DNA from 2 places in the Burkholderia savannae genome. Region 1 is predicted to be linked to the other one. Evidence: riboswitches for the same ligand, from Rfam matches in the RefSeq annotation. Region 1 holds a riboswitch; the other holds the start of a gene.
The links. Region 1 has a riboswitch for cobalamin ahead of WS78_RS09750 (cobalamin biosynthesis protein). Riboswitches for the same ligand answer to the same signal wherever they lie in the genome.
Positions count from the first base shown of each region.

Region 2: it holds a riboswitch for cobalamin, as region 1 does, so the genes downstream of both, WS78_RS14625 (TonB-dependent receptor domain-containing protein) here and WS78_RS09750 (cobalamin biosynthesis protein) in region 1, are expected to answer to the same signal.

Region 1 is NZ_CP013417.1:1,966,002-1,980,980, forward strand. It holds gene cobN (cobaltochelatase subunit CobN) at 1-3,405, opposite strand, end outside; gene cobW (cobalamin biosynthesis protein CobW) at 3,430-4,503, opposite strand; gene WS78_RS09745 (HoxN/HupN/NixA family nickel/cobalt transporter) at 4,569-5,630, opposite strand; cobalamin riboswitch at 5,981-6,240, opposite strand; cobalamin riboswitch at 6,700-6,932, shown strand; gene WS78_RS09750 (cobalamin biosynthesis protein) at 7,098-7,508, shown strand; gene cobO (cob(I)yrinic acid a,c-diamide adenosyltransferase) at 7,560-8,162, shown strand; gene WS78_RS09760 (cobyrinate a,c-diamide synthase) at 8,167-9,732, shown strand; gene WS78_RS09765 (glycosyltransferase family protein) at 9,963-11,276, opposite strand; gene WS78_RS09770 (class I SAM-dependent methyltransferase) at 11,273-11,965, opposite strand; gene WS78_RS09775 (formyltransferase family protein) at 12,257-13,096, opposite strand; gene WS78_RS09780 (TonB-dependent siderophore receptor) at 13,161-14,979, opposite strand, start outside.
Region 2 is NZ_CP013417.1:2,959,463-2,974,441, reverse strand. It holds gene ilvD (dihydroxy-acid dehydratase) at 1-28, opposite strand, end outside; gene WS78_RS14660 (LysR substrate-binding domain-containing protein) at 201-1,172, shown strand; gene lgt (prolipoprotein diacylglyceryl transferase) at 1,280-2,170, shown strand; gene WS78_RS14650 (SIMPL domain-containing protein) at 2,560-3,297, opposite strand; gene WS78_RS14645 (EVE domain-containing protein) at 3,495-3,956, opposite strand; RNA gene ssrS (6S RNA) at 4,032-4,213, opposite strand; gene WS78_RS14635 (cell division protein ZapA) at 4,295-4,609, opposite strand; gene WS78_RS14630 (hypothetical protein) at 4,606-4,956, opposite strand; cobalamin riboswitch at 5,159-5,420, shown strand; gene WS78_RS14625 (TonB-dependent receptor domain-containing protein) at 5,489-7,606, shown strand; gene WS78_RS14615 (FecCD family ABC transporter permease) at 7,703-8,704, shown strand; gene WS78_RS14610 (ABC transporter ATP-binding protein) at 8,701-9,525, shown strand; gene cobT (nicotinate-nucleotide--dimethylbenzimidazole phosphoribosyltransferase) at 9,569-10,624, shown strand; gene WS78_RS14600 (adenosylcobinamide-GDP ribazoletransferase) at 10,631-11,389, shown strand; gene cobC (alpha-ribazole phosphatase) at 11,374-11,958, shown strand; gene WS78_RS14590 (cobalamin-binding protein) at 12,400-13,314, opposite strand; gene cobD (threonine-phosphate decarboxylase CobD) at 13,319-14,368, opposite strand; gene cbiB (adenosylcobinamide-phosphate synthase CbiB) at 14,361-14,979, opposite strand, start outside.

The DNA of each region.
Region 1 (14,979 bases):
CAGGTGCATGACGTTCGCGAACGCATCGCGAAAAAAGCCCGACACGCGCAGCGTCACGTCGATCCGCGGCCGGTCGAAGATCTCGATCGGCAGGATCTCGAAATCGGTCACGCGATGGCTGCCGTGCGCCCACTTCGGCCTCACGCCGAGGAGCGCGAGCGCTTGCGCGACGTCGTCGCCGCCCGTGCGCATCGTCGCCGTGCCCCACACCGACAGGCCGACCGCGCGCGGGTAGTCGCCGTGTTCCTGCAGATGGCGCTCGATCAGCTGCTGTGCGGATTTGAGGCCGATCGTCCATGCGGCCTGCGTCGGCACCGCGCGCGTGTCGACCGAATAGAAGTTGCGGCCCGTCGGCAGCACGTCCGGCCGCCCGCGCGACGGCGAGCCGCTCGGCCCCGGCGGCACGAAGCGGCCTTCGAGGCCGCGCCGCAACTGGCGCAGCTCTTCGTCGCCGCATGCGTCGAGGCGCGGCAGCACGTCGCGCGCGATCCGCTCGAGCACCGCGTGCGTGTGCGGCCAGTGCGCGGCGACGTATGCGGGATCGGCGAAGTCCGTTGCGTTCGATCGCGGCGCGGCGTTCGGGAACGCGGGGCTTGCCGCGGAATCGTCATGCGCGGCGTGGGCGGCCGGCCGCCCCCCGGCGCGCGGCTCGACGCCTGTCGGCGCGTCGCCGTCCTTCGCCTGCGTGGGTTGCGCCGCGTGGGCGGCCGACGCGCGATCCGCCGTCTGCCGGTCCGCCGCGCGGATGCCGCGCTCCGTCGGGCGGCCGTGCGGCGCGCGGCCGTTCGCGGGCGCGCCGCGAAGCGTTGCCGAACGCGCCGCGCCATTCGGATCGCGCTCCGCGCCGCGCACGTCGCGCGAATTCGCCACGCACGCGTCGGCCGCGTATTCGCCGTCGTCGCGCGCACCGTGCCGGCCACGCGCGCGATCGGGCGCGTCGCCGCCGCACGCGTCGGCATGGCTGCCGTCGTCGCGCGCGCCGGTCGATCCGCGCGCGGAATCCGGCGCGTCGCCGCCCTCCCCGCATATCCGCTCGATCAGCCGGCGCGCCAGCCCTTCGAGCCGCTCTCGCGTGTCGCCCGCGTGACGCCACGGCTCGCCGCTCACCGCACGCAACGCGTCGGGCCGCGGCCCCGTCCACGGCGCGGCCCAGTCGGACGCGAGCGGATCGAAGTGCTCGCCGAGCGCGAGATCGCGCGCGAGCGCGCCGATCAGCCCCGCGTGCTCGCCGCGCCCGTCGCCCGACGGAAAGCGCGCGAGCGCGACGAGCGTATCGCGCCGCTGGCGGCCGCGCGGCGAGCTGCCGAACGTGTGCAGCCCGTCGCGGATCTGCGCCTCCTTCAGCTCGCAAAGCCACGCGTCGACGCGCGTGAGCAGCGCATCCTCGGCATCGCGCCCGCTGGGCGGCGCGATGCTCAGCTCCTCGTGCAGCTTGTGCTCGACGATCGTCTCGAGGATCGTCTCGCGCAGCACCTTCGCGCGGCGCGCGTCGACCATCAGCGCATCGTAGTATTCGTCGACCTGCCGCTCGAGATCCTGCAGCGGCCCGTAGTTTTCCGCGCGCGTGAGCGGCGGCATCAGATGGTCGACGATCACCGCCTGCGCGCGCCGCTTCGCCTGGCTGCCCTCGCCCGGATCGTTGACGATGAACGGATACAGGTGCGGCATCGGCCCGAGGATCAGGTCCGGCCAGCACGCGGGCGACAGCGCGACGCTCTTGCCCGGCAGCCATTCGAGATTGCCGTGCTTGCCGACGTGGACGAGCGCGTCGATGCGAAACGCGTCGCGCAGCCAGAAATAGAACGCGAGATACGCGTGCGGCGGCACGAGATCGGCGTCGTGGTAGTTCGCGTAATCGTCGTCGCCGCGCGAGCGCGACGGCTGCACGCCGACGAACACGTGGCCCGCGCGCCAGCCGGAAATCGGGAAGCGCCGCTGCCGCAGCGTCGGGTCCGCTTCGGGCGGGCCCCAGCGCTCGTTCAGCGCGTCGCGCGCCGCTTGGGGCAATTGCGCGAAGCGGCGCAGGTAATCGTCGAGCGGGTAGCTCTGGAACGCCGGGCGCAGCGCGCGCGTCGACGGATCGTTCGTCACGCCTTCGGTGATCCGCGCGAGCAGCGCGTCGCCGTCTTCGGGGAGCTCGCCGATCCGATAGTCTTGGTCGCGCAGCATCGCGAGCACCGCGAGCGCGGACGCCGGCGTATCGAGCCCGACGCCGTTGCCGATCCGCCCTTCGCTCGCCGGATAGTTCGCGAGCACGAGCGCGACGCGCTTGTCCGCGTTCTCGAGCGTGCGCAGCCGGCACCAGCGGCGGCTCAGCTCGGCGACGAACGCGATCCGCTCGTCGTCCGGCTGATAGCGCACGACGTCGACCTCGGTGTGCGGGCAGCGGTACGCGAGCCCCTTGAAGCTCACCGCGCGCGTGACGATCCGCCCGTCGACTTCCGGCAGCGCGACGTGCATCGCGATGTCGCGCGCGTTCAGGCCGTGCGGATCGGCGAGCCATGCGTCGCGATTGCCGCCCGACAGGATCACCTGCAGCACGGGCGCGTCGCCCGCGAGCACCTCCGGCTCGTCGGCGCCGAGCGCGCCCGCCGCGAACGCGGTCGTGTTCAGCACGAGCGACACGTTCGCGTCCGCGCACAGCTTCTCGACGACCGCGCGGCTCATCGCGTCCTTGAGCGACGTCACCGCGATCGGCAAAGGGTTGAGCCCTTCTCGCTCGAGCGCGGCGGCAAGCGCGTCGAACACCGCGGTGTTCGCGGCCTGCCAGTGCGCCTTGTAGAACAGGATCGCGACCACGCGCGCATGCTCGCGCCAGCGCGCGCGCCAGTCGTCGAGGCTCGGGCTCGCGAGCGCCGGATGATAGAGCGCGGCGGCGGGCAGCGGGCGCGGCGGCTCGGGCTCGTCGCCGACGCCGAGCGCGTGGTGCGCGATGCTGCGCAGCAGCGCGCGGGCGTTCGCGGGCCCGCCCTCGCGCAGATAGCGCCACCACAGCCGGCACAGCTCGGGCGCGACCGTGCTCTTCGCGATCAGGTTCGGATCTTCCTGCAGGTCGCCCGAGAACATCGCGAGCTGCTGCCCGGCGCGCGCCGCGAGCGCGACGGCCTGCTCGATCCCGTACGGCCAGTACGTCTCGCCGCCGAGGTGGTCGATCACGACGGCGCGCGCGTGACGCAGCACGTCGTCGACGTAGAAATCGACCGACGCGGGCTGCCTCAGGAACGTCACGTTCGCGAGGCGCACGCTCGGAAAGCCGTCGCCGAGCGTCGGCACGACGCTCGCGAGCAGCGACAGCGTCGTGTCGGCCGAGCTCAGGATCACGATGTCGGCCGGACGCTGGTCGATCCGGACGACGCCCTGCGTATCGTCGACAAAGCCGCCCGGCGTCGTGCGCAACAAATGCATCGCTCTACTCCGCGCCGCGCGGCATCACGCGGCCTGCGCGCGGGCCGCGAGCGCCGCGTCGAACGCGCGCTGCAGCGCGGCCGCGTCGAGGTCCTCGCCGATCAGCACGAAGCGGCTCAGGTCGGCTTCGCCGTCGCGCCAGCGGCGGTCGAAATAGCTGTCGAAGCGCCGGCCGACGCCCTGCACGACGAGCCGCATCGGCGCGCCCGGCAGCGCGGCGAAGCCCTTCACGCGGTAGATCGTGTGCGCCTCGACGAGCGCCGCGAGCGCCGCGAGCGCGGCCTCGCGCGAGCTCACGCGCGCCTCGACGACGACCGAATCGAACTCGTCGTGGTGATGATCGGGATCGTCGGCCGAGCCGTGGTGATCGTGGCGCAGGTGAATCGTCTCCTCGGACGCGGCGTTCAGGCCGAGCAGCGTCGCGAGATCGAGCTCGCCGCGCTGCGCGCGCACGATCTTCACCTGCGGCGCAATCTCGTCGCGGATCGTCGTCTCGACCGACGCGAGCGCGCCGTCGTCGAGCAGATCGGTCTTGTTGACGATCACGAGATCGGCCGACGACAGCTGATCGGCGAACAGCTCGTGCAGCGGCGATTCGTGATCGAGGTTCGGGTCCGCGCGGCGCTGCGCGTCGACGGCGACCGGGTTCTCGGCGAACTGGCCGAGCGCCGCGGCGGGCGCGTCGACCACGGTCAGCACCGCGTCGACGGTGAAGCTGTTCTTGATCGACGGCCAGTTGAACGCCTGCACGAGCGGCTTCGGCAGCGCGAGGCCGGACGTCTCGATCAGCACGTGGTCGATGCCGGCTCGGCGCTCGACGAGCTTTTCCATCACCGGATAGAACTCTTCCTGCACGGTGCAGCAGAGGCACCCGTTCGCGAGCTCGTAGAGCTGGCCGTCGGCTGCGCGGCCCGCTTCGTCGCAGCCGAAGCCGCAGCCCTTCAGGATCTCGCCGTCGATGCCGAGCTCGCCGAACTCGTTGACGATCACGACGATGCGGCGGCCGCCCGCGTTCTGGAGGATGTGGCGCAAGAGCGTCGTCTTGCCGCTGCCGAGAAAGCCCGTGACGATCGTCACGGGAATTTTGCGCATTTGCATGGTGGTTCCGTTGGTCGGTATCGGTTCGAATCGGTTCGATGTCAAGGCGGCCGCGAACGCGCGGCTCATGCGGAGATCGTCACGTCGATGTCGTCGTAGCGCCTGATCCGGTAGATGAGCGCCGAGACGGCCCAGCTCGCGACGAACAGTCCGATCACGAAATAGCCGAGCACGCCGAAGTGCTCGGCCGCCATCGCGACGAAGTCCCAGAGGCCGCCCTTGAGCGCGAGCTTGTCGCCGACGAGGGCGAGCGCCTCGATGCCGCCGATCACGACCGCCACGAGCACCGACACGAACGTGATCGTCATGTTGTAGTAGATCTTGCGGATCGGCCGCACGAACGCCCAGCGGTACGCGCCCATCATCATGATGCCGTCCGTCGTGTCGACGAGCGTCATGCCCGCGGTGAAGAGAACGGGCAGCGCCATCACGGACCAGAACGACAGCCCGCCGTGCGCCTGCGTGGCCGAGATGCCGAACAGCGCGATCTCGGTCGCTGTGTCGAAGCCCAGGCCGAACAGGAAGCCGATCGGATACAGGTGCCAGCTGCGCGACACGATCGCGAACAGCGGCCGGAAGATCCGCGCGAAGAAGCCGCGCCGGTTGAGCAGCAGGTCGAGATCCTGCTCGACGAGCGGCTCGCCGCGCCGCACCGCGCGGAACGTCCGGTGCACGGAGATCAGGATCAGCAGGTTCGCGAACGCGAGCACGAGCAGGAAAAACGCCGACACGCTCGTGCCGATCACGCCGCCCCACGCCTTCATCCCTTCGAAGCGCTCGGCGAGCGTCGCGGCCGTCAAGGCGACGGCGACCGTCATCAGGATCACGACCGTCGAGTGGCCGAGCGAGAAGAAGAGCCCCGCGCCGAGCGGATTCTTTTTCTCGTGCATCAGCTTGCGCGTGACGTTGTCGATCGCGGCGATGTGGTCGGCGTCGACCGCATGGCGCAGCCCGAACGTATAGGCGAGGAGCGCCGTGCCGAGCAGCACCGGCTGGCCGTGGAACGCGGCGAACGCCCAGATCCACGCGCCGACGTTGAACGCGATCAGCAGCGCGTAGATGCCGACGATCTTGCTGCGGAGCTCGGCGGGGCTGTCGTTGAAGAGACGGAGAAACGATTTGAGCATGGCGCTCCCTTTGCGAACCGGTCGACAAACAAGACGAATGCCAACACGCGCGACATCGCGCGCGATGCGCGTGCCGCCGCGCCCGGTTCGTCGTCCGTCCGCGCGCACTGCGCGCCGCTGCGCATTTGCAACGCGCGCGTTTGCGACATGCGCATATGCAACGTGCGCGCCGGCCGCTCGCGCAGATGCGACTCGCGCGGCGCGGGCCGAAGCACGCGGCACCGGACGGGGATGAGCCAGGCAAGGCGGCGTCGAGCGACGCGATGAAGCCGTGGACGACGCGCCGCATCCCCGCGGCGCTGAACCCTGGGGCCGCTCGCCGTCGCGGCGGCGGATGCGCTCGAACGGCGAACGGGCCCCGTGTCTCGGCCGGTATCCGGGCTGACGAAAACGCCGCTTCACCTTCCCGGACGCGATGCGTCCAGTGGTTGGCCGCGCATGCCGGCGGGCATGCGGAGAAGCGGGCGCCGCATCGCTCGCGCGATGCCTTCGCTTACCGTTGCGGGGGCAGCGCAGGTTGGCGAGCCGCGACGCGGCGACGCTCCCTGCTTCCCGTTTGACTGCGTGCGACAAGAACCCGCACGCGAGCACCGAAACGCGAGCGAGTGTAGGCGCGCGGGCGCGGTGCGTCAAGGCGGACAAAAGGCGCGGAAGGACGACGCGGGCGCGGCGGGTGTCGCGCAGCACGGCGGCTGGAACACGTCACGACCGATGGCGGGCCGGCGCGCGAGCGGCGTCGATCGCCGCGCCGCGGCCGAAGCGGCGCGTCGATCGGAGCCGCGCCGGATCAGCCGACACCGCGCGCCGGATGCGGCGTGTCACGGCTGCCCGGCGCGCGAGCGGGCGCAGACGGCGCTCGCGCGCGCAAGCCGGACGCCGCGCCGACGGCCGGCTCGCGCCGCCCCGCGCGGTCGGCCCGGTCGGCCGCCTGCGCATGCCGCGCTGCCCGCGCCGCCCGCCCGGCGCGATCCGGGCGGAGCCGTCGGCCCTCGCCGGCCGCGAGCGCCGACGCCCGCTGCCCGCCCGCCGCGCGCCTTCGGCGGCGTGCCCTCGCGTGTTCGGCGCTGTGCTATCGTATGCGCGCGTTCGGTGCTCGAGCGCGCGACCCGCGCGCTCAGTCAAACGGGAAACAGGAAGCGGCGAGCCCGCGCAGCCTGTGCTGTCCCCGCAACGGTACGCCGCCTGCGACGCGCCCGCCGCGTTCGCGCATTCCGCCATCGCGCCACTGTCCTCGCCACGGACGGGAAGGCGGCGGAATGGCAAGCGGCCAGCCCGGATACCGGCCGACGCAAGGGGCGAGCCGCGCTCGCCGAACGCCCGGTTCCGCGGGGGACGGAACCGGGCGCGCAACCCACGCAGCATGACGCGCCGGCTCGCGAGCCGGCCGTCGATGGCCGAGGCCGCATGACTCCATTCGCTCCAAGCCGCCGGAACCCGCGCGAGCGCGACTCGCTCGCGCACCGCCCGATGATGCGCGTCGCGCTCGGCATCGGCTGCCGCGCGGGACGGCCCGCCGATGCGATCGAGGCCGCGATTCGCGCCGCGCTCGCGCAACTGCCGGATGCGTCGCTCGCCGACGTCGGCGTGGTCGCCACGCTCGACGCGAAGGCGCGCGAGCCGGGCCTCGTCGAATGCTGCGCGCGCAACGGCTGGCCGCTCGCCGCGTTTTCGCGCGACGAGATCGCCGCGCAGCTCGCGCGTTTCGCCCGCGACGCGCGGCGCGCGGCCGGCGCCGCGCCGTCGCTCGCCGCGCGCGCGCGCTTCGGCGTCGACGGCGTCTGCGAGCCATGCGCGCTCCTCGCCGCGCCGAACGGCGCGCTCGTCGTGCGCAAGCTCGCGCTCGACGGCGTGACGGCGGCGCTCGCCGGCCCGCTGTAACGCGCGCCCTCTTCCGATCCACGAACGACACGACTCACAGGACTCCAGTCGATGAAAACCGATTCCGAATCGCATCAACGCATGGCCGAGCGCCGCCGCGCGGGCCACGAGAAAAAGCAGGCGGCCGCGACCGCCGAGAAAGGCCTCTTGATCGTCCACACGGGCAACGGCAAGGGCAAGAGCACGGCCGCGTTCGGGATGGCCGTGCGCATGCTCGGCCACGGGATGCGGATCGGCGTCGTGCAGTTCATCAAGGGCGCGCTGCATACGTCCGAGCGCGATTTTCTCGGCGCGAACGCGCAGTGTGATTTCGTCACGATGGGCGACGGCTACACGTGGAACACGCAGAACCGCGACGCCGACATCGCGACCGCGCGCCGCGGCTGGGACGAGGCGCGCCGGATGATCGAAAGCGGCGACTACCGGATGGTGATCCTCGACGAGCTGAACACGGTGCTCAAGTACGAATACCTGCCGCTCGACGAAGTGCTCGCGACGCTCGCCGCGCGCGCGCCGACGCTGCACGTCGTCGTGACGGGCCGGCACGCGCCCGACGCGCTCGTCGACGCGGCCGATCTCGTCACCGAGATGCGGCTCGTCAAGCATCCGTACAAGGAGCAAGGCGTGAAGGCGCAGCGCGGCGTGGAGTTCTGACGCGATGCCCGCCTGCCCCGCGCTCTTCGTGAGCGCCGCCGCGTCCGGCCAGGGCAAGACGTCGGTGACGGCGGCGCTCGCGCGCCATCACCGGCGGCTCGGGCGGCGCGTGCGCGTGTTCAAGACCGGCCCGGATTTTCTCGATCCGATGCTGCTCGCGCGCGCGAGCGGCGCGAGCGTCTATTCGCTCGATCTCGGGATGGTCGGCGAGCGCGGCTGCCGCACGCTGCTCGCGCGCGCGGCGGCCGACGCGGACGTGATCCTGATCGAAGGCGTGATGGGGCTCTTCGACGGCACGCCGTCGAGCGCCGATCTCGCGCAGGCGTTTGGCGTGCCGGTCGCCGCGGTGATCTCCGCGCAGTCGATGGCGCAGACCTTCGCCGCGCTCGCGTTCGGGCTCGCGCGTTTCCGCCCCGGCGTGCCGTTTCACGGCGTGTTCGCGAACCGCGTCGGCTCCGAGCGTCACGCGCAGCTGCTGCGCGGCGCGCTGCCCGCCTCGATCCGCTGGCTCGGCCATCTGCCGCGTGACGCACAGATCGCGCTGCCGGAGCGGCATCTCGGGCTGCATCAGCCGGACGACGTCGCCGATCTCGATGCGCGCCTCGACCGCGCGGCCGACGCGATCGCGCACACGGCGCTCGCGGAATTGCCGCCCGTCGTCGAATTCGCGTTCGAAGCGGGCCGCGACGGCGGCGGCACCATCGCGACGCCGTGCGCCGCTCACGCCCGCCATCGCGCGCCTTCGACGCCCCGCGCCGCCGACGATCGCGACGATGTCGCGGCGGCGGCGAATGCGGCCACCGAGGCGAACGAGGCCAATGAGGCGGATGAGGCGGATGAGGCGGATGAGGCGGACGCCGCCGATCGTGCGCGCGAAACGATCGCGGCGGCCAATCACTCGGACGGCGACGGCGACAGCGCCGCGTCCGCCGCGCCGGCCCGCGCGACCAACGACGCCGCGTCGCGCCTCGCCGGCAAACGGATCGCGATCGCGCGCGACGCGGCGTTCTCGTTCATCTACCCGGCGAACCTCGATCAACTGGAGGCGCTCGGCGCCGAGCTCGCGTTCTTCTCGCCGCTCGCCGACGAGCCGGTGCCGGACGGCGCCGATGCGCTCTATCTGCCGGGCGGCTATCCGGAGCTGCACGCGGCGCGGCTCGCGGCGAACGCGACGGCCGCGCGCTCGATCGCCGCGCACGTGGCGGCGGGCCGGCGCGTCGTCGCGGAATGCGGCGGCATGCTGTACCTGAGCGATTCGCTGACGGACGCCGACGGCGTGAAAACGCCGATGCTCGGCCTGGTGCCCGGCCACGCGGCGATGCAGCGGCGCTTCGCCGCGCTCGGCATGCAGACGCTCGCGACGCGCTTCGGCGCGATGACGGGCCATACGTTCCACTATTCGCGCTTCGCGACGCCGCTTGCGCCCGCCGCCGCCGCGACGCGGCCGGACGACGGCGCGGCGGGCGAAGCCGTGTATCGGCACGGCCCGATCGTCGCGACCTATCTGCATGCGTACTGGCCGTCGAATCCGCGCGCGGCGGCGGCGCTTTTCGCGGGCGACATGCTCTGACGCGTTGCCGCCCGGCTCGGGCAGCCGGGTCGCGCCCGCCGTCATGCCTCGCCGGGCGGCAACGCGGAATTGCAACGCGGGGTTGAATTTCAGCAGGCCGCGCGTTCGCGCCGCGCCGCGGCAGCCGCTCCGCACATGCGCGGCAGCCGGCCGGCGCGACGCTCGGCGGCGACGCTTCGCCCGCGCGCGGCGCGCGCCGCAAGCGCCTCTCGCCGCGGCGGCCGCGGGCATCAAGCGAGCAGCGTGTCGTCGTGCGCCATCATCAGCGTGCGCATGTCGTGCCACATTCCGTAGTAATGCACGATGAAGCTGTCGGGGCGGCGAAACAGCCAGGGCGTGTTGATGCCGATCATGTCCAAGACGGCTTCGTCCTGAAGCAAGCCGGCCCTCGACATCGCCTCGATGAACTGGAGCTGGTCGCCGTCGCCGGCATAGACGCCGGATCGGTCGGGCATCGCGGCGATCGTCGCCATGAGATCGCGCAGCATCGCGTCGTTGCGCGGCGTGCGCCGAAAGCCCATCACCCCCGAGTTGAACGGCCACTGGCCGACGTCGCGCGCGAGCAGCACGTCGCGGCCTTCGAGCATCGGCTCGAGCTTGCGATGCGGGTCGGCGATCAGCACGTCGGCGTCGAGCCAGACGACCCAGTCGTGATGTTGCAGGTAGCTGTGCAGCAGCCACGGCTTGAACCAGTTGCCGGTTGCGTCCAGGCCGATTTCGCGCGGAATGTCGCGATGCACGTAGAGCGTGTAGCCCTGCGCTTCGCAGTAGCGGCGGAAATTGCCTTCCGCGATTCGCGCATAACTTTCGATGTGGGAGGTATAGAGCGTCGTGAGCGCGATCGCGCGGCCGGGATTGTACGTGCTGCGCTCGGCGGCGTCGGCGGCCGGATACTGCGGAAACGAAAACATCGGCAGCGCGGCGGCGCGGCACCGGTTGACGTGCTCGACGAGCACGTCCCGGAAGCGCGGCGTCACGCCTTTGTGATCCGGCGAATCCGGCGCGTCGTCGATGCTGACCGCGAACGTCGGCACCCGGCTCCAGAGCGGATCGTAGTTGTATCCGGTCGGCATGACGGCGCAGATCCCGTCGATCAACGTCATGTAGTGCTGCGTGTCGAGACCGGCGAGCAACGCGGCTTCGGACGTCGGCGGGCCCTCGCCGCCGAGCCGGCATTGCTTCACGAGCCGCAGCACGGCCTCTCGCACGGCTTGCGTGTTGCGCCAGAACTGCACGTCGACCTGCGGCAGCGCATGCGAGGACGTGCGCACGAGCAGCATGTCGCGACCGGCCATCAGGCGCTCGATCGCAACGGGCTCGACGATCGCCGCGTCTTCGCTCAGCAGCAGCACAAGCTCGCCCGGCCGCGCGCGCCGCAACGCGTCGAGCAGCGCTTCGTAGCGGTACAGCGCACGCAGCGGAAGCGCTTGCGGCATCGCGCAGGCGTCGATCACCTCGTGGCGATATCCGTGCAGCCGCGCATACTGCCGATGATTGGCGAGGCTGGCCGGCGCGGGATGGCAAAAATGGCTGAGCACGATCATGGCGTGGCCTGCAGCTCCTCGGCCCGGCGCCGGACCCGCTTGCGCACGCTGTCCATGTCCCATAGCCCGAGGCAGCGATCGGACATCGGCACCACGCCGATGTCGGGCCCGTAGATGATGCTTTCGTGACTCCCCTCGATCAGCAGCGACAGCGGAGCATCGAGATCGTAAGGCGCCATCTCCAGATTGATGGGCGTCCATTGGCCGGTGACGATGTCCGCGTTGCGCGGATACGTGCGATACACGAAGGTGGTGGTCAGCAGAAAGCGTGCGGACGTGTTCGCGAAACGTTCGAACGCGCGGAACACGTCGGCGTGAGAAAAATGGAACAGGCAGTCGCGGCACAGAATCAGATCGGCTTGCGGCAGCGCGTCGTGCAGGAGATCGAGATGCATGAAGCGGCGGTTCGCCGCCGCCCACGCCTGCTGGTTGGCGGCGACGAGATCCGGCACGATGTCGGCGCCGATATAGTCGATGCCGGTGAGATCGACGTGGCGCATCCAGTTGAAATCGCCGCACGGCACGTCGAGCATCGACTTCACGCCGAAGCGGCGCAGCAGCCCGGGCAATTCGCGAATGATCTGCGCCGCATTCTTCAGCTCGGAACCCCAGCCGGACACGCTCTCCTGCGAATGCCAACCTTTTTCGTCGTAGATCTTCTGGAATACTTGCGACGCGTCGTCTTCCATGTCACACACCCCTTCTTTCGCGAAGCATTGCGGTCGGTCAGCGCCTGCCGGGTCGTGGCAAAAGAAAGGCTGCTGCGGTCGGACTGGCGATGCGCATCGGATTATACGACGCCAAAATCGACGGCACGGCACGGCGTGGCCGGCCGGCTCGACGGGCCCGGCCGGCGTGCGCGATGGCGCCGCACTCGCCTTGCCGGCAAACGACACGCAACGAAGCGGGCATGCCGCCGATACGGCGTACCCGCTTCGTTCATTTACCGAGCCGAAAGAACCGCTGCTTGCGCGGCCCGCTCACTCGACGCGCGCGTCGAGCCCCGCCATGATCGCGAGCCCTTCGTTCAACGCCGGAAAGAGGCTGCGGTTGAAATTGTTCCAGCGCAGCTCGAGGATCGTGTCGCCGGGATCGATCTCGGTGTTCAGCACGTCGTGGATCACCTCGCCCGAATCGACGCCGTTGTCGACGTAATGAAACGATGCGCCCGTCATCTTCACCGGCTCGACGGGCACGGTCTCCATCGTCTTCCAGTCGACGACCTTTTGCCCGCGCGCGCCGAAGAGCGCGTCGAGCGTCGCATATGCGCCGCGTCGCTCGTACGGCGACTCCGCGCGCGTGATGCCCGGATGGATGTTGACGATCCGCCGGCAGTACGGCGCGCCCGGGCGCACCAGTTCGTCGAGGATCACGAGCAGCCCGTCGAGCACGACGAGATCGGCGCCGAGCGCGTCGAGCGTGTCGCGCAGATGCGCTTCGAACGCGCGCTTGCCCGCCGGCCGCGCGGGCGAATCGAGTGGCTCGCGCCGGTATTCGGACGGAATCGCGAGCAGCAGGTCGTTGACGAGCCGGCCCGCTACGCGCAGCTCGGGCGGATAGAACCAGCGCTTGCCGGGCTCGTACGCAAAGCCGTATTCGGCGAGCTTTTCGCGGTCGAGCGGCGAACCCGCGTCGTCGTCGTAGATCACGCGCTCGAGCGAGTACGCGTCGCCGAGCTCGGTGTCGTTCAACGCCCCGACGAGCGATTCGAGCACCGATTTCATGTAGCGCTTGCCGCCCCTGTAGTCGACCTGCTGCCCCGCCTTGTCGGCGGCGGCGTTTCTGAGCGACCAGATGTAGACGAGTTTCTTCTTTGCCATCGCAGTGTTGTCCTCTCGTTCGGGCGGCGCGCCGCCGCGCCGCCCATGGGATGATGAGACGCGCTTACCAGTTGTATTTCGCCGTCGCGATCACGGTGCGCTGGTTGCCGTACATGCATACCGAATCCGACTGGCAGCCGGACACGTAGCGCCGGTTGAACAGATTCGTCGCATTGACCGCGAAGCGCCAGTTGCGCATTTCGTAATGCAGCGCGGCGTCGAAGAGCGTGTAGCTCGGCACCGTCAGCGAGTTGTCGGCCGCGCCCGCCGCCGCGCTCATGTAGCGCACGCCCGCGCCGATCCCGAAGCCCGTGAGCGGCCCGTTGCGCCACGTCCAGTCGGCCCACAGCGACGCGATCTGGCGCGGACGCGGAACGTCGATGGGCCACTTGTTCAGCGTGTTGTCGTTCGCCTGCACGTTCTTCACGTCCTGATAGACATACGCGGCGATCACCGACAGCTCGCGCGACAGATTGCCGACCGCGCTCAGTTCGATGCCGCGCGAGCGCACTTCGCCCACCTGCACGAACGTGCTGCTCGTCGGATCGTTCGGATTGCTCATCGCGACGTTGGTCTGGTTGATCTGATACACGGCCGCGTTCAGCATCAGGTTCTTGCCGGGCGGCTGCCAGCGCAGGCCGGCCTCGATCTGGCGGCCCTTGGTCGGCACCGCGAGCCCGCCGCCCGAGAGCTTCAGGCCGATTTGCGGATTGAACGACGTCGAATAGCTGATGTACGGCGCGAGGCCGTAGTCGCCGAGATAGGTCAGGCCCACGCGCCCGCTGAACGCGTGATCGTTCTGCTTGAAGCTCGTCGAATTCGCGATGTCGTCCTGCAACGTGCGCGTCCAGTCCTGCCGGCCGCCCAGCGTCAGCACCCAGCGCTGCCACTTGATCTGGTCCTGCACGTACAGGCCGAATACGTTGAGCGTCGTCTTCGTGTCGGTGCGCGGATACGCGCCCGGCCCGCTGAAGATATCGGCCGGGATCGGCGTGTAGACCGGCCGGTACAGGTTGAGGCTCGGCGCCTTCGCGAGCCATTCGCTGTCCGTCGTCGTCTGGCGGTTGTAGTCGAAGCCGAACAACAGCGTGTGCGAAAGCGGGCCGGTCGTGAATTTCGCCTGCGCCTGGTTGTCGACGTCGAAGCGGCTGTAGTTGAACTGGAACAGGCCCGCGTAGCGCGTGAGCGTCGCCATCGTCGGGTCCGCGCCGTCGAGGCCGCCGCCGTAGACGGACGCGTCGTCGAGCGACAGGTGCATCCAGCGCACGTTCTGACGGAACGTCCATACCGGGTTCAGCTTGTGCTCGAACTGATAGCCGAGCGACCATTGCTTCTTCCGGTAGTGGTCGAAATTCGCGTCGGCCGTATACAGATCGTCCGAGATCGTGCCGTTCGGGTTCGGCAGCACCGTGCCCTGCGCGGGCAGGAAGTTGCTCGACGTGTCGCCCCAGTCCTGCAGGTACGTCGCGGCGAGCGTGAGCGACGTGTCCGCGTTCGGCTGCCACTTGAGCGACGGCGCGAACGACACGCGCTGATCGGCGAGCGGCCCCGTCTGCGCGTTGCCGTCGCGGCCGACGCCGACGATCCGGTACGACAGCGTGCCGTCCTTGTCGATCTTGTCGCCGACGTCGAACATCAGTTGCTTGCGCGCGTAGTTGCCCACCTGCACGCCGACTTCGCGAATCCGCTCGCCGTTCGCGAGCTTGCTCTGCACGTCGACGATCGCGCCGGGGTCGCCCTGCCCGTACAGCACCGACGTCGGGCCGCGCAGCACGGCGATGCTGTCGACCATGTACGGATCGACGCGCCAGCTCGACAGGTTCAGCGTGTTCGGCACCTGCAGCCCGTCGACGAACACGGTCGGCGTGAAGCCGCGCAGCGCC
Region 2 (14,979 bases), 990 kb from region 1:
TGTTCTTCGAGCGGCGGTTGTACGACATGGGGACTCCATCCATCGACTGGTTGACTGTGGGGCGGCGCGCTGCATCGGCGCGGTCCGGCTCAGGTGGGCAAGAATGCAGTTTCTCTTAGAGAATGTCCAATATATTATTCATCACTTATTAGGTCGATTTTCATATTAATCCGTCGGTCGACAAGGACGTGGAGAGCGATGTGACCCCTGATTTACGCCAATGGCGCTATTTCGTCGCCGTCGCCGACGAGCGGCACTTCGGCCGGGCCGCCGAGCGGCTCTCGATGACGCAGCCGCCGCTGTCGCAGGCGATTCGCGCGCTCGAGGACGCGCTCGGCGTCGCGCTGTTCGCGCGCACGAAGCGCTCGGTCGAGCTGACCGCGGTCGGCTCGGCGCTGTTGCCCGACGTGCGGCGGCTGATCGCCGCGGCCGACGCGCTGCCGCCTCTCGCGCAGAGCCTCGCGCGCGGCGAGGCGGGGTCGCTCGCGCTCGCGTTCGTGTCGACGGCCGACTACGGGCTGCTGCCGCAGCTGCTGCGCGAGTTCGGCGCGCGCTATCCGCACGTGCGCCTGCAACTGACCGAGGCGACGAGCGACGTGCAGATCGAGGAGCTCGTCGCGGGCCGCATCGACGCGGGGCTCGTGATTCCGCCCGTGCCGCCGCGCCATGCGGCGTCGCTGTCGTATCTGCCGGTGCTGCGCGAGCCGCTCGTCGTCGCGATGCCGGCCGACGCGAGCGAGGCGGCGGGCGACGCGCCCGTGCGGATCGCCGACATCGCGTCGCTGCCGCTCGTCATCTTCCCGCGTCGTTTGGCGCCCGGCTTTTATGACATCATTACGGGCTGCTACGGCGCGGCGGGTGTCGCGCCGCGCATCGGCCAGGAGGCGATCCAGATGCAGACGATCGTGAGCCTCGTGTCGGCGGGCATGGGCGTCGCACTGGTGCCGCAATCGCTGCGTAACCTGCGGCGCACGGGCGTCGTCTATCGCGCGCTCGCCGCTACGGCGCCCGTCGTCGAGACGGGCCTCGTGTGGCGCACGGGCGACGTGAGCCCGGTGCTCGCGGGCTTCATCGACGTCGTGCGCGGCGACGCGCAGCGGGTGTCGCCCTCCGATCCGCCGGCCGGCGTGCCTGGCCGGGCGCGCGCGGGCAGGCTCGCGGCGCGCCCGTGAACGTTCGCGCGGCGCGCCCGTCGAACCGCGGTTGCCGCATGCGCGTCGCCTCGAACGTCGGCGTCGCCGTGCGTGCCGCATCGATTCAGAACCATCAACGCTAACTCATGATCATTCATCCGAATTTCGATCCCGTCGCGATTCACCTCGGCCCGCTCGCCGTGCGCTGGTACGGGCTCATGTATCTCGTCGGCTTCATCCTCGCGATCGTCGTCGGGCGGTTGCGCCTGAAGCTGCCGTACGTCGCCGCGCAAGGCTGGAGCGCGAAGGACATCGACGACATGATGTTCTACGGCGTGCTCGGCGTCGTGCTGGGCGGCCGGCTCGGCTATGTGCTGTTCTACAAGGCCGGCTACTACTTCTCGCATCCGCTCGACATCTTCCGGGTGTGGGAGGGCGGGATGTCGTTCCACGGCGGCTTCCTCGGCGTCACGTTGGCGATGGCGCTGTTCGCGTGGCAGCGCAAGCGCCACTGGCTCGAAGTGACCGACTTCGTCGCGCCGATGGTGCCGACGGGGCTCGCGGCCGGGCGTCTCGGCAATTTCATCAACGGCGAGCTGTGGGGCCGCGTGACGAGCCCCGACGCGCCGTGGGCGATGCTGTTCCCGGGCGCGTCGCGCGACGACGCCGCGTGGCTCGCCGCGCATCAGGATCTCGCGGCGAAGTGGGATCTGAACGAGGTGTTCCTGTCGCACCAGATGCTGCCGCGGCATCCGTCGCAGTTGTACGAAATCGCGCTCGAGGGCATTGCGCTCTTCATCGTGCTGTGGTTCTTCTCGCGCAGGCAGCGGCCGATGGGCGCGATCTCGGCGCTGTTCCTGATCGGGTATGGCCTCGCGCGCTTCACGGTCGAATTCGCGCGCGAGCCGGACGATTTCCTCGGTTTGCTGACGTTCGGGCTGTCGATGGGGCAGTGGCTGTCGCTGCCGATGATCATCGCGGGCGTGCTGATGATGGTCTGGGCGTATCGGCGCGGGGGCGTCGCGAAGACGGCCTGATCGAGCGGCGCCGCGCGGCTGCGTGCGATCGCGCGGCCGCCGGCCCGGCGCGAACGGCGTGGGCGGCGGGCCGCGCTTGCGCGTACGCTGATTGCGGCGCACGGCGCACGGCGCACGGCGCACGGCGCACGGCGCACGACGCACGACGCACGGCATACGGCACATGACGCGCGGCGTACGATGCGCACCGTGCCGATACGCGGAACGCCGGGCCTGCCTTTCACGCGCGCAACGTGCGGCCAGCGCTCGTGATCGCGAGCAATCGAACAACCTGCGACATGCGATCGCAAGTTCCGACATGCACGAAGCGCAATAAAAAACGCCGGCGAGAAGCCGGCGTTTCGTCGACGGCGGGCGGCGCGCCACATTGCCGCCCGCGCCGCTTCATTTCACTTCATCTGCACCGAACCGTTCACGTTGACGGTCACGGTCGTCTTGCCGCCTTCGACGGCGATCGGCGCGCTCGCCTTCGCGCTGTCCATCGCGGGCGCGGCCATCGCGAACATCCGCGGATACGGCTGCACGTTGCGGCCGCTGCCGACGTTCACTTCACGGATCGAATAGTTGCTGTAGCCGAACGCGCGCGTCGCTTCCTCGGCGCGCGTGCGGAACGCCTTGATCGCTTCCGACGTGAGCTTTTGCTCGGCCGCGCGCTGCGCTTCGGGCGACAGCGAGAACGCGACGTTGGCCACCTGCATCATCGGGCTCAACTGGCCCGCGAGCTTCGACGCGGCCGCGAAGTCGTGCGACTCGAGCACGACCTCGGTGCGGCCGCGCCACGCGGAGATCTTGCCGTCACGGTCGATGCTCGGCGACACCGAGAATTCGCCCGTGCGCGCGGTGACGCCCGATACGCCGCGCGCCTGCGCGAGCGCCGCGTCCGCGCGCTTGTTCAGCTCGGCGGTCAGCGTGCCCGGATCTTTCGCCTGTTGTTCGTAGAACAGCGTGATGTCGACGACGTCCTGCGGAACATCGGTGCTCGCCTGCGCGGACAGCGACAGCACGCCCGCGGGCGGCTGCATCTGGCCCATGCTTTGCGCGCGCGCCGCGGACGGGGCGAGCGCGAAGGCGATCGGCAGCGCCGCCGCGAGCGTGACGGCAACGGCTAGAGCGGATTTTTTCGTCATTGTTGACTCCTTGAGCGTAAGCGCGCACGCGACATGCGGCGTGCGGGGCGCGGACGGACGCCGCGCTTCTTTCGAAACGCCCGGCGGATGCGGCACTGCATCTGTCGAGCGCCCGTTAGGCTGTCGAAAGCGGGCCGAGGTTCCGGCCGGCGCGGCTTCGCGCGCCGGGTCTGACAATGTTTGACGTGGCCGCCGCGTCACTTCATCAGGCGCTTCGTGATGAAGCGCCATTCTTCGGGCGTGACGGGCGTGATCGACAGCCGGTTGCCCTTCGCGAGCACGCGCATGTCGGCGAGTTCCTCGTGCTCGCGCAATGCGCCGAGGGAAACGAGCGGCGTCTTCTTGACGAAGCGCACGTCGACGAGCACCCAGCGCGGGGATTCCTGAGTCGACTTCGGATCGTGGTACGGACTTTGCGAATCGAATTGCGTCGGATCGGGGTAGGGCGTCGACGTGACTTCCGCGAGCCCCGCGATGCCGGGCTCGGGGCAGCTCGAGTGGTAGAACAGCACGCCGTCGCCGATCCGCATCGTGTCGCGCATGAAGTTGCGCGCCTGATAGTTGCGCACGCCGGTCCACGGCAAGGTTTGGTCGGCGGCGGCGGCGAGGTCGTCGATGCTCGCCTCGTCCGGTTCGGATTTCATCAGCCAGTAGCGCATGGATCGCAACGACTCGACGCAATGAAAAGGCTGCACAAAAGGAAACGGCATCGGGCTTTGCCCGATGCCGTCGAATAGGCCCCCGCCTTGGCCGCTAGGCCGGCATCCTGAACCTGAGGTTCAGAATTGGTCGCAGTTAGCAGCACTTCGGGTACATCAGACAGAGTGACGCGCGCGCCCGTGCTACAAATTTCCGCAACCGTGCACATGGCATTGGTTCAAGGAATATATGACCTTGGCGAACCAGGCAGGGAAGCTGACTTAACTGTTCGAATCACCTTTGAATTCAGCGGCTTGAACGCGATAGATCAAGCAGTGGCCGAACCTGGTGAAGCATTTTACTGCACCTCGTGCTGTGCGAGCACTGCACCGAGTTGTTCATTCATTTGATGCATTGTACGCCGGATTTCTTCCGCAGGGAACGCTTCTCCGTGACGCACGCTCTGTTGCAGCCTCAGCAGCTCCGATGCGAGCGACAGCGCGGCCATCACGGCGATGCGATCGGTGCCGCGCACCGAGCTGTTCGCGCGGATCTTCGACATTTCCGCATCGACGCGCGCGACCGCCTCGACGAGCGCCGCTTCGGTTTCGGGCGAGCAGGCGAGGCGATACGCCTGGCCGAGAATCGACACTTCGATCTGCTTGGTGCTCATGCCTGTTCTCCGTGGCTCGCCGTGCCTTCGGCTTCATCGCTTGCCTGCGGCGCGAGCAGGTCGAGCTGGTTTTCCGCATCCGGCACGCTTTTCGTGCGCGGCAATTTTTCGAGAATCGCGTTGAGCTTCACTTGCGCGTCGTCGATCTTCGCCGACAGCGTGTCGCGCTCCGCTGCGAGCGCGTTGCGCTCGTCGCGCAATTGCTCGAGTTCCGAGCGCAGCGTTTGCGCCTGCGTGCGCAATTGCGCGACCTGCTCCTCGAGCGCGAGCCGTTCCGCTTGATGGCGTTGATTCAGCGCGATCAGACGGCCGATGTTTTGAGATAGGGTTTCGAGTTCGTTGAGCATGTGCTGCGTCCTCTAAAGACCCAGCATTTTAGCGCGGAATAAGCGACTTTCCGATATCTGTAACGTTTCTAGACGTAACACCCCTGCTTCTCGCCGCGAAATCTCTTCGTCGTTCGTTGATGTCGATCGTGTCGACGACACACGGCGCGACGTTTCTTGCGCTGCGTCGTCGCGCTTTCTTGACGCTGCGGCGCGCGCGCTCCTAAACTGGCGCCGCCTCGGTGCTCGCGCGCTTCGCGCGCGGTTAAACGGGAAGCAGGGCGCGACGTCCGCCGGGACCGAGCCAACCTGCGCTGCCCCCGCAACGGTAAGCGATCGCATCGAATCCGATGCAAGCCGCACTCTCGATGCGTCGGCACGGCCGGCTCGGCCGGCCGCCGGCGTGGTGCCACTGCGCGTTTCGCGCGGGAAGGCGAGGCGGTGACGTCGCGAGCCCGGATACCGGCCGCGGCGGGGAGACGGGCGCGCCCGTCTCCGTGATGCAGGGCCTGCGGGGAAGCGGGCCCCGCTGTGGCTCAACAGGATGTCGTTCATGCGTACCCGTTTCGTCCGCGCAGCGCTCGCCGCTCTGTCCGGACTGCCGTGCGTCGCGCTCGCGCAAGGCGCCGCGGCTGCTCAGCCTGCTTCAGCTGATTCTTCCGTTTCTTCTTCATCGTCTGCGATTCCAGCGGACTCCTTGTCGTCCGCGGCTCCGCCGCCTTTCGCATCCGAACCGGCGTCGGCGTCGGCAACGTCAGCGACATCGGCATCGGCATCGGCATCGGCATCGGCGTCGACATCGACATCGACATCGACATCGACATCGACGTCGACGTCGACGTCGACATCGACAGCGACAGCGACAGCGACAGCGACAGCGACAGCGCCTTCGCGTTCGACGCCCGGCGCGCAGCTCGCGCCGATCGTCGTCACCGCGCAGCGCGCGCCGCAGAAGCTTGCCGACGCGATCCCGCAGACGACGCTCTTCGATGCGCAGGACATCGCCGACAGCGGCGCGACCGATCTGCCCGGCCTGCTCGCGCTCGCGCCCGGCGCGCAGATCGTGCGCAACGGCGGGCCGGGCGCGAGCGCGAGCCTTTTCCTGCGCGGCGCGCAGCCGACACAGTCGCTCGTGCTCGTCGACGGCGTGCGCGTCGATTCGGCGAGCCTCGGGCAGGCGCAGATCAGCCAGCTGCCGCTCGACCAGATCGATCGCGTCGAAGTGGTGAACGGCAACGTGTCGTCGCTGTATGGGTCCGGCGCGATCGGCGGCGTCGTGCAGGTGTTCACGAAGACGGGCGGCGATCATCCGCCGCGCTTCGATTTCTCGGCGGGCTACGGCAGCTATCACACGCAGACGCAAAGCGCGGGCGCATCGGGCCGGCTCGATGCGGACGGCCGGACGACGTTCAGCGTGTCGCTCGCGCGCTTCAAGACGGACGGCTTCTCGTCGCTCGATCCCGCGCTCAAGCCGCAGGCCAATCCGAACGCGAACGGCTATCTGAACGAAAGCGCGTCCGCGTCGCTGCGGCACCGGTTCGACGACAGGTGGGACGCCGGCGTCACGTACTTCCAGGCGAACGGCAAGGCGAGCTTCGACGACGCATACGGCGCGCCGACCGATCTGAATGATCTGTACAGCCGTGTCCAGCAGGTGTCCGCGTTCGCGAACGGCAAGCTCGCCGACTGGTGGACGACGCGCGTGAACGTGTCGAGCGGCAAGGACCGCAGCCAGTCCGCGCTCAACGGCGCATACACCGACCACTTCAATACCGACAACCGCCAGTACACGTGGCAGAACGATTTCGCGATCGCGCGCGGCCACAAGCTTCAGGCGGGCTACGAACGGCTCGACCAGTCGTTCGAATCGAACGTGTTCGCCGCGCCCGAGCGCCACGTGAATTCCGGCTGGCTCGGCTATACCGGCCGCATCGGCGACAGCCAGTTCCAGGCGAACGTGCGCCGCGATCAATACTCCGATTTCGGCGGCGCGAACAGCTACTATCTCGGCTACGGGCTCGACGTCACCGAGCGCTGGAAGGTGTCCGCGAGCTATTCGAGCGCGTTTCGCGCACCGAGCTTCAACGATCTGTACTATCCGAACGCGGGCAATCCGTCGATCCGGCCCGAGCGCAGCCATTCGGTCGAGGCGGCCGTGCAGTATGCGTCGGATGCGGCGGGCGTCGTGCGCGTGACCGCGTTCCAGACGCGCTACACGAATCTCATCGACTATCGCCCCGGCGCGAGCGGCCCGTACTATGTGGCGCAGAACGTCGGCCGCGCGAAAGTGCAGGGTGTCGAAGGATCGTGGCAGGGGCATGTCGGCAAGACCGACGTGCGCGTTGCGGCGACGCTGCAGAACCCGGTCGATGAAACCGCCGGCCAGGATCTGAACCGGCGCGCGCGGCGCTTCGCGTCGGTGTCGGCGAATCGCTCGCTCGGCGGCTGGCGCGTCGGCGGCGAGTGGCTCGTGAGCGGCCCGCGCGACGATTACGGCAATCGTCTGGGCGGATACGGCATCGTCAATCTGTCCGCGCGCTACGACATCACGAAGTCGTGGTACGTGAGCGCGCGCATCGACAATCTGTTCGACAAGGACTACGAGCTTGCATATGCATACAACACGCCGCGGCGCGGCGCCTATGTCACGCTCGGCTGGCAGCAGCGCTGACGGCCGGCCGCGGCTTCGGCGCAGTCGGTGCCGCGCGCGCCGCTCGCGCCTTCGCGCGCGGGAGGCGGCATGAGAGCCGACGCGCGCGGCGCCGGCATGCACGCCGCGCGCGCGGCCGCGATCTGGGCCGCGCTCGCGCTCGTCGCATGCGCGGCGTTCGTCGCGTCGCTCACGCTCGGCAGCGTGCCGGTGACGCCGCTTGACGCGTTCGCGGCGCTCGCTCATCGCGCGAGCGCCGATCCGCTCGCGGCCGACATCGTCCGCACGCTGCGGCTGCCGCGCGCGCTCGCGGGCTTCGGCTGCGGCGCGCTCCTCGCGCTCGCGGGCGCATTGCTGCAGGTGCTGCTGCGCAATCCGCTCGCCGAGCCTTACGTGCTCGGCGTGTCGGGCGGCGCGGCCGCGTTCGCGCTCGTCGCGATGATCGCGGGCGGCGCATGGTGGATCGTCGACGCGGCGTCGTTCGCGGGCGCGCTCGCGTCGATCGCGTTCGTGCTCGGGCTCGCACGCCGCGAGCTGTGGCGCGGCGAGCCGCGCGACGCATCGCCGCGCCTCTTGCTCACGGGCGTCGTGATCTCGGCGGGCTGGTTCGCGCTCATCACGCTGATGCTCGCGATCGCGCCCGAAGAGCGCTTGCGCGGCATCCTGTTCTGGCTGTCGGGCGACCTGAGCGGCGCGGCGTCGCCGTGGTTCGCGCTGGCGGCGCTCGCGCTCGCCGCGTTCGTCGCGTTGCCGGTCGCGCCGCAATTGAACGTGCTGCTGCGCGGCGACACGGCGGCGGCCGCGCTCGGCGTGCCGGTCGCGCGGCTGCGTTTGCGCATCTATCTGATCGCGTCGCTCGCGGCGGCCGCGGCCGTCACGACGGCGGGCACGATCGGCTTCGTCGGGCTCGTCGTGCCGCACGCGCTGCGGCTCGCGTTCGGCAACGATCAGCGGATGCTGCTGCCCGCCTCGATGCTCGCGGGCGGCGCGGGCGTGATGGCCGCGGACCTGCTCGCGCGCACGGCGATCGCGCCCGCGCAATTGCCGGTCGGCGTGATGACCGCGCTGATCGGCGTGCCGCTGTTCCTGTGGATGCTGCTGCGGAGGGCTGCGCGATGACGACGCACCGCGCGCCGACGTCGCGCTCGGCCCGCTACGGCACGCTGCGCGTCGTGCTGAAGGCGGGCGCGCGCACGCTGCTCGACGACTTCACGCATACGTTCTATCCGGGCGAGCTGTGGTGCGTCGCCGGGCCGAACGGCGCGGGCAAGACGACGCTGATCACGACGCTCGCGGGGCTCGCGAAGCCCGCGGCGGGCCATGTCGAGGCGGACGGCGTGCCGCTCGCCGACTGGCGGCCCGAAGCGCTCGCGCGGCGGCGCGCGGTGATGGCGCAGACGCTTTACGACGCGTTCAGCGCGAGCGTGTTCGACACTGTGCTGCTTGGCCGCTTTCCGCATCTGACAGGCTGGGGCTGGGAGCGCCCCGACGATCGCGCGGCCGCGCACGCGGCGCTCGCGCGGCTCGGGCTCGAATCGTTCGCCGCGCGCGACGTGCTGTCGCTGTCGGGCGGCGAGCGGCAGCGCGTCGCGCTCGCGGCCGCGCTGTGCCAGGACGCGCCGCTGCTGCTGCTCGACGAACCGCTCGCGCACCTGGACCTGCATCATCAGATCGACTGTCTCGTCGCGCTCGCCGACTGGCTGCGCGCGGGCGAACGCACGGCGATCTTCTCGTGCCACGACCTGAATCTCGCGCGCCGCTTCGCGACGCACGCGCTGCTGCTCGACGGCAACGGCGCCGCGCACGCGGGCCCGGTGCGCGACGTGCTGACGCCCGAGCTCGCGAGCCGCGCGTTCGGCTATCCGCTCGTGCTGATCGAGCGCGACGGCCACGAGGCGCTCGTGCCCGCATGGCCCGGCGCGCCCGGCCGCATCATCTGACCGACGCGCATCGCGCGACCCATTCCACCCACGAGGCGAACCGATGACCTCCACCTACTCCCTGCCGCACATCGCCCCGCTCGACGACGCCGCGCTGCGCGCGACGCTCACGCGCACGATCGATCACAAGACGAAGCCGCCCGGCAGTCTCGGCCGCCTCGAAGCGCTCGCGCTGCAGCTCGGCCTGATCCAGCGCACCGCCGCGCCGAGCGTCGCGCGTCCCGTCATGATCGTGTTCGCGGGCGACCACGGGATCGCGGCCGAAGGCGTGAGCCCGTATCCGCAGGCGGTGACCGCGCAGATGGTCGCGAACTTCGTGGCGGGGGGCGCCGCGATCAACGCGTTTTCGGGCGTCGCGGGCCTCGCGCTCGAGATCGTCGACGCGGGCGTTGCGTCGCCGCTGCCCGAATCGCCGCAACTGGTCGGCGCGGCGATCGCGCGCGGCACGCGCAACTTCGCGCACGAGCGCGCGATGTCGCGCGACGAAGCGCTCGCCGCGCTCGCCGCGGGCGCCGCGCGCGTGCGGCATCACGCGGCGCTCGGCACCAACGTGATCGGCTTCGGCGAGATGGGGATCGCGAACACGTCGGCGGCCGCGTGCGTGATGAGCCGCCTGCTGAACGTGCCGATCGACGCGTGCGTCGGCCGCGGCACGGGGCTCGACGACGCGGGGCTCGCGCACAAGCGCGCGGTGCTCGGGCGCGCGCTCGCGCGGCACGCGGACGCGATCGAGCCGCTCGACGTGCTCGCGACGTTCGGCGGCTTCGAGATCGCGATGATGGCGGGTGCGTTCATCGAGGCGGCGCGCGCGCGAATGGCGATTCTCGTCGACGGCTTCATCGCGACCTCCGCGCTCCTCGTCGCCGACGCGCTCGCGCCCGCGGTGCGCGAATACTGCGTGTTCTCGCACGTGTCGAACGAAGCGGGGCATCGGCGCATGCTCGAGCATTTCGGCGGCGAGCCGCTGCTCGCGCTCGATCTGCGTCTCGGCGAGGGCACGGGCGCCGCGCTCGCGCTGCCGCTCGTGCGCGCGGCGGCGGCGTTCGTCAACGAGATGGCGAGCTTCGAGTCGGCGGGCGTCGCGAACCGCGATGCGTGACGCGCGATGAATCCGCTCGCCGAACTGCGCTACTTCGTCGTCGCGCTCGGGTATTTCACGCGCGTGCCGGTGCCGCGCGCGATCAGCGGCGCGGCCGTCGATCTCGCGCACGCGGCGCGTTACTTTCCGCTCGTCGGCGTGTGCGTCGGCGCGCTCGCGGCGGCCGTGCATCTCGCCGCGTCGCGCGTGTGGCCGACGGGCGTCGCTGCGCTCCTGTCGATCGCGGCGACGCTCGTCGCGACGGGCGCGCTGCACGAGGACGGCCTCGCCGACAGTTGCGACGCGTTCGGCGGCGGCTACACGCGCGACGACGTGCTGCGGATCATGCGCGATTCGCGGATCGGCACGTTCGGCGCGGCGGCGCTCGTGATCGCGCTCGCGCTGAAATGGCAGGCGCTCGCCGCGATGCCGCCCGCGCGCGCCGCGTGGACGATGATCGCCGCGCATGCGGCGAGCCGCACGCTCGCCGCGAGCCTGCTCGTCACGCTCGACTACGCGCGCGCCGAAGGCAAGGCGCAGCCGGTCGCCCATCGGATGCGCGCGAGCGCGTTGATGTTCGCGGCCGCGCTCGGTCTGCCGTGGCTGTTCTGGCCCGACTGGCGCGCGGGCGCGCTCGCGCTCGCGGTGACGCTCGCGTTGCGCGCGTGCATCGCGCGTTATCTCGACAGGCGCATCGGCGGCTACACCGGCGATTGTCTCGGCTTCGCGCAGCAGGTGTTCGAGCTCGCGATCTATCTGGTGATGCTCGGATGGATCTCGTCCTGATTCGCCATCCGGCTGTCGCCGTCGAAGCGGGCGTTTGCTACGGCAGCAGCGACGTGCCGCTCGCGGCCGACGCGGCGACGGGCGCGGCCGACGTGCTGCGCCGGCTCCGCGTGCTCGGCGCGGGCGCGGCGGGCAACGTGTGGTCGAGCCCGCTCGCGCGCTGCGCCGACGTCGCGCGCGTGCTCGCGCGAGAGGCCGGCGCGCCGCTCGAATGCGACGTGCGGCTGCGCGAGATCGATTTCGGCGCGTGGGAGCTGAAGCGCTGGGATGCGATCGGGCGCGACGCGCTCGATCGATGGAGCGCGGATCTGATGCATGCGCGCGAGCACGGCGGGGAGAGCGCCGCGCAGTTCGTCGCGCGCGTGCGGCCGGCGCTGGCGACGCTCGCCGATGCGGCGCGCGCGAGCTGGGCCGTCACGCATGCGGGCGTGATGCGCACGCTGGCGTCGCACGCGCTCGATGCCCCGCTCGAAGCGATGCTCGCGCGGCCGATCGCGGTGGGCGGCGTCGTGTGGCTGCGACGCGTCGGCCACGCGGGCGGCTGGCGGCTCGTGCATTGGGACGAGTGAAGCGTGCGTGAGCGCGCGCCGCGCTTCGTGTTCGCAGTGGGCCAATGAGGCGCTCGACGCTTGCCGGGGCGACGGCGAGCGCATCGGTTCGGATTGGCGGATTCGACGCGGCCACGATGCGCCTGCGTTCCAGTCATGGAGAGAAGGCGGCATGCGCTTGCTGAATTGCCGGCAGACGTCGCTGCTCATCAGGAATGCCGCCCACGAAATCGCGAACACGGCGAAGAAGATTCAGTACAAACGGCGCTGCGCCATGGCAGCGCCGCGATCGGACGCGATCGGCGTCGTGCGGCGCATTGCTGCGTTCAGGCGTCGACGAACGACGTCGCGCGCGTGCGCAGGCGGATCGCGGCCGCCGTTACGGTCCGGCCTGCATGCTTGCGTGCGCAACGAGTTGCGCGCGCGCTCGTATCCGGGCGACGCAGTGTGGATCGCGCCGCGTCACGGCCTCGGCCGCCGCGCGCGCGCGACGTCGAGATCCCGGCACAGCGCTTCGGCCCCTTGCGCGATGCGCGGCGCGGGTCGCGTCAGCAGATCGCCGTCGATCGCGAACAGATTGCCCCGCGCGACCGCGGCGAGCTTCGGCCACGCGCGCCAGCGCGAGAAATCGGGCAGCGCGTCGCGCGTCGCGGTCGCGCCGGCCGCCGTCGTCACGATCGCTTCCGGATTCGCGGCGAGCACCGCTTCTTCGGTGACGGACGGCGCGACCGGCTTCAGTTGCGCGAACACGTTGCGTCCGCCGCACAGCGCGATCACGTCGCTGACGATGTGGTCGCCGTTCAGCGTGATGAGCGGCTTGTCCCACGCCTGGAAGAACACCGTAACGGGCGGCCGGTTCGCGTAACGCGCGCGCAGTTGCGCGATCCGCTGCCGGTACGCGTCGGCCGCCGCCGCCGCGCGCTCGCGCGTGCCGAGCAGCGCGCCCAGCTTGTCGAGCGACGTCGCGACGTCGTCGAGGTGCCGCGGCTCGCTGAAGTAGAGCGGGATGCCGAGCGCGCGCAGCCGCTCGGTCTCGCGCTCGGCGTTGCCGTGGCGCCAGACGACGATCAGATCCGGCTTGAGCGCCGCGATCCGTTCGAGATCGAGCGCCTTGTTCGAGCCGACGCGCGGAAGCGCCTTCGCGGCGGGCGGGTAGTCGCTGTACGACACCGCGCCGACGAGCTTCGCGCCGCCGCCCGCCGCATAGATGAGCTCGGTCACGTGCGGCGCGAGGCTGACGACTCGTTGCGCGGGCGCGGCGAGCGTGATCGTGTGGCCGGCGTCGTCGGTGACGGCGATTCTCGCGTGCGCGGCGGTGACGCAGAGCGCGCTCGCGCACGCGACGGCGATACGAAGGACAGGGGCGAGCTTGGGCATCGATTTATTGCGCCGCTCCGGCGGCGTTCGTCAACGTGGCCGGCAGCGCCGGCACGCAATCGGCGAGCGCGTGTTCGAGCCGCCGCCATTCGTTCTCGAGAGCGGGCAGCCCGATCCGCACGCTCGGCGCGTGTGCGAAGTAGCGCGTCCAGATGCCGCGCGCGGCGAGCGCCTCGTGCAGCGCATGCGCGCGCGGATCGGCGGTCCAGCTGAACAGCGGCGTCGCGTGCGCGACGAAGCCGTTCGCGCGCAGCAGCGCGGCGAGGCGCGCGCCGTCGTGAGCGAGCCGCTCGCGCGTCGCGCGCTGCCATGCGTCGTCCGCGAATGCGGCGAGCACTGCGTGGCGCGCCGGGCCGCTGACGGTCCACGCGCCGAGCGCGTCGCGCAGCCGCTCCAGCAGCGCGGGCGCGGCGAGCGCGAAGCCCGCGCGCACGCCCGCGAGACCGAAGAACTTGCCGACCGAGCGCAGCACGACGAGGCCGTCGCGATGCGTATGCGCGGCGAGCGACGCGCCCGCGTGCGCGTCGGCGTCCGCGAACGCCTCGTCGACGACGAGGGCGCCGCCGCGCGCGACGAGCTGTGCGTGCCACCGCAGCAGCCGCGCGCGATCGATGCGCTCGGCGGTCGGATTGTTCGGATTCGCGACGATCGCGTAGGTGAGCGCCGCGGGCAGCGCGTCGCTGCCGCAGTCGAGCGGCGCGCCCGCGTGGCCGTGACGCGCGAACGCGGGCGCGTACTCGCTGTATGCGAGCGGCGCGACGCCGACCGTGCCGCGCTCGAACAGCGCGGGCAGCGCGCGGATCGCCGCCTGGCTCCCCGCGACGGGCAGCACGTGCGCGGCGCTCGGCGCGCCGTAGTGGCGCGCCGCGTGCGCGGCGAGCACGCCGTCGTCCTCGGGCAGCCGGCGCCATGCGTCGGCGGGCACGGGCGGCACCGGATAGCCGTGCGGATTGATGCCCGTCGAAAGATCGAGCCACGCGTCGCGCGGGATGCCGTAGCGGAGCGCGGCTTCGTGCAGGTTGCCGCCGTGCGTGATCGCCGGTGCGTCAGCCATGGTGCGTTGCAATGGTGAGCGCCGCGCCCGCGATCAGCAGCGCGAGCCAGAGAATCATCGTGCGCGCGACGAGCGACAGCGCGGCCGCGACGTGCACGGGCGCCGCGGGCTCGCCCGCGCCGAGCACCGGGCGATCCTCGAGCGCGCCGTGATAGACGGCGGGGCCGCCGATCACGACGTTCAGGCTGCCTGCGCCCGCCGCCATCACGGGGCCGGCGTTCGGGCTGTCCCAGTGGCGCGCCTGCGCGCGCCAGCAGCGCCACGCGTTCGCGGTGTCGCCGAGCAGCGCGTAGCTCGCGGCGGTGAGGCGCGCGGGCGCCCAGTTGAGCGCGTCGTCGATGCGCGCGGCCGCCCAGCCGAAGCGCGCGAAGCGCGGCGTCCGGTAGCCCCACATCGCGTCGAGCGTGTTCGCGAGCCGGAACAGCAGCGCGCCGGGGCCGCCCGCGATCACGAACCAGAAGAGCGCGCCGAAGATCGCGTCGTTGCCGTTCTCGAGCGCCGATTCGACCGCCGCGCGCGCGAGCGCGGCTTCGTCGGCGGCGCTCGTGTCGCGCGACACGATGCGCGAGGTCAGCGTGCGCGCGGCCGGAAGATCGCGGCGCAGCAGCGCG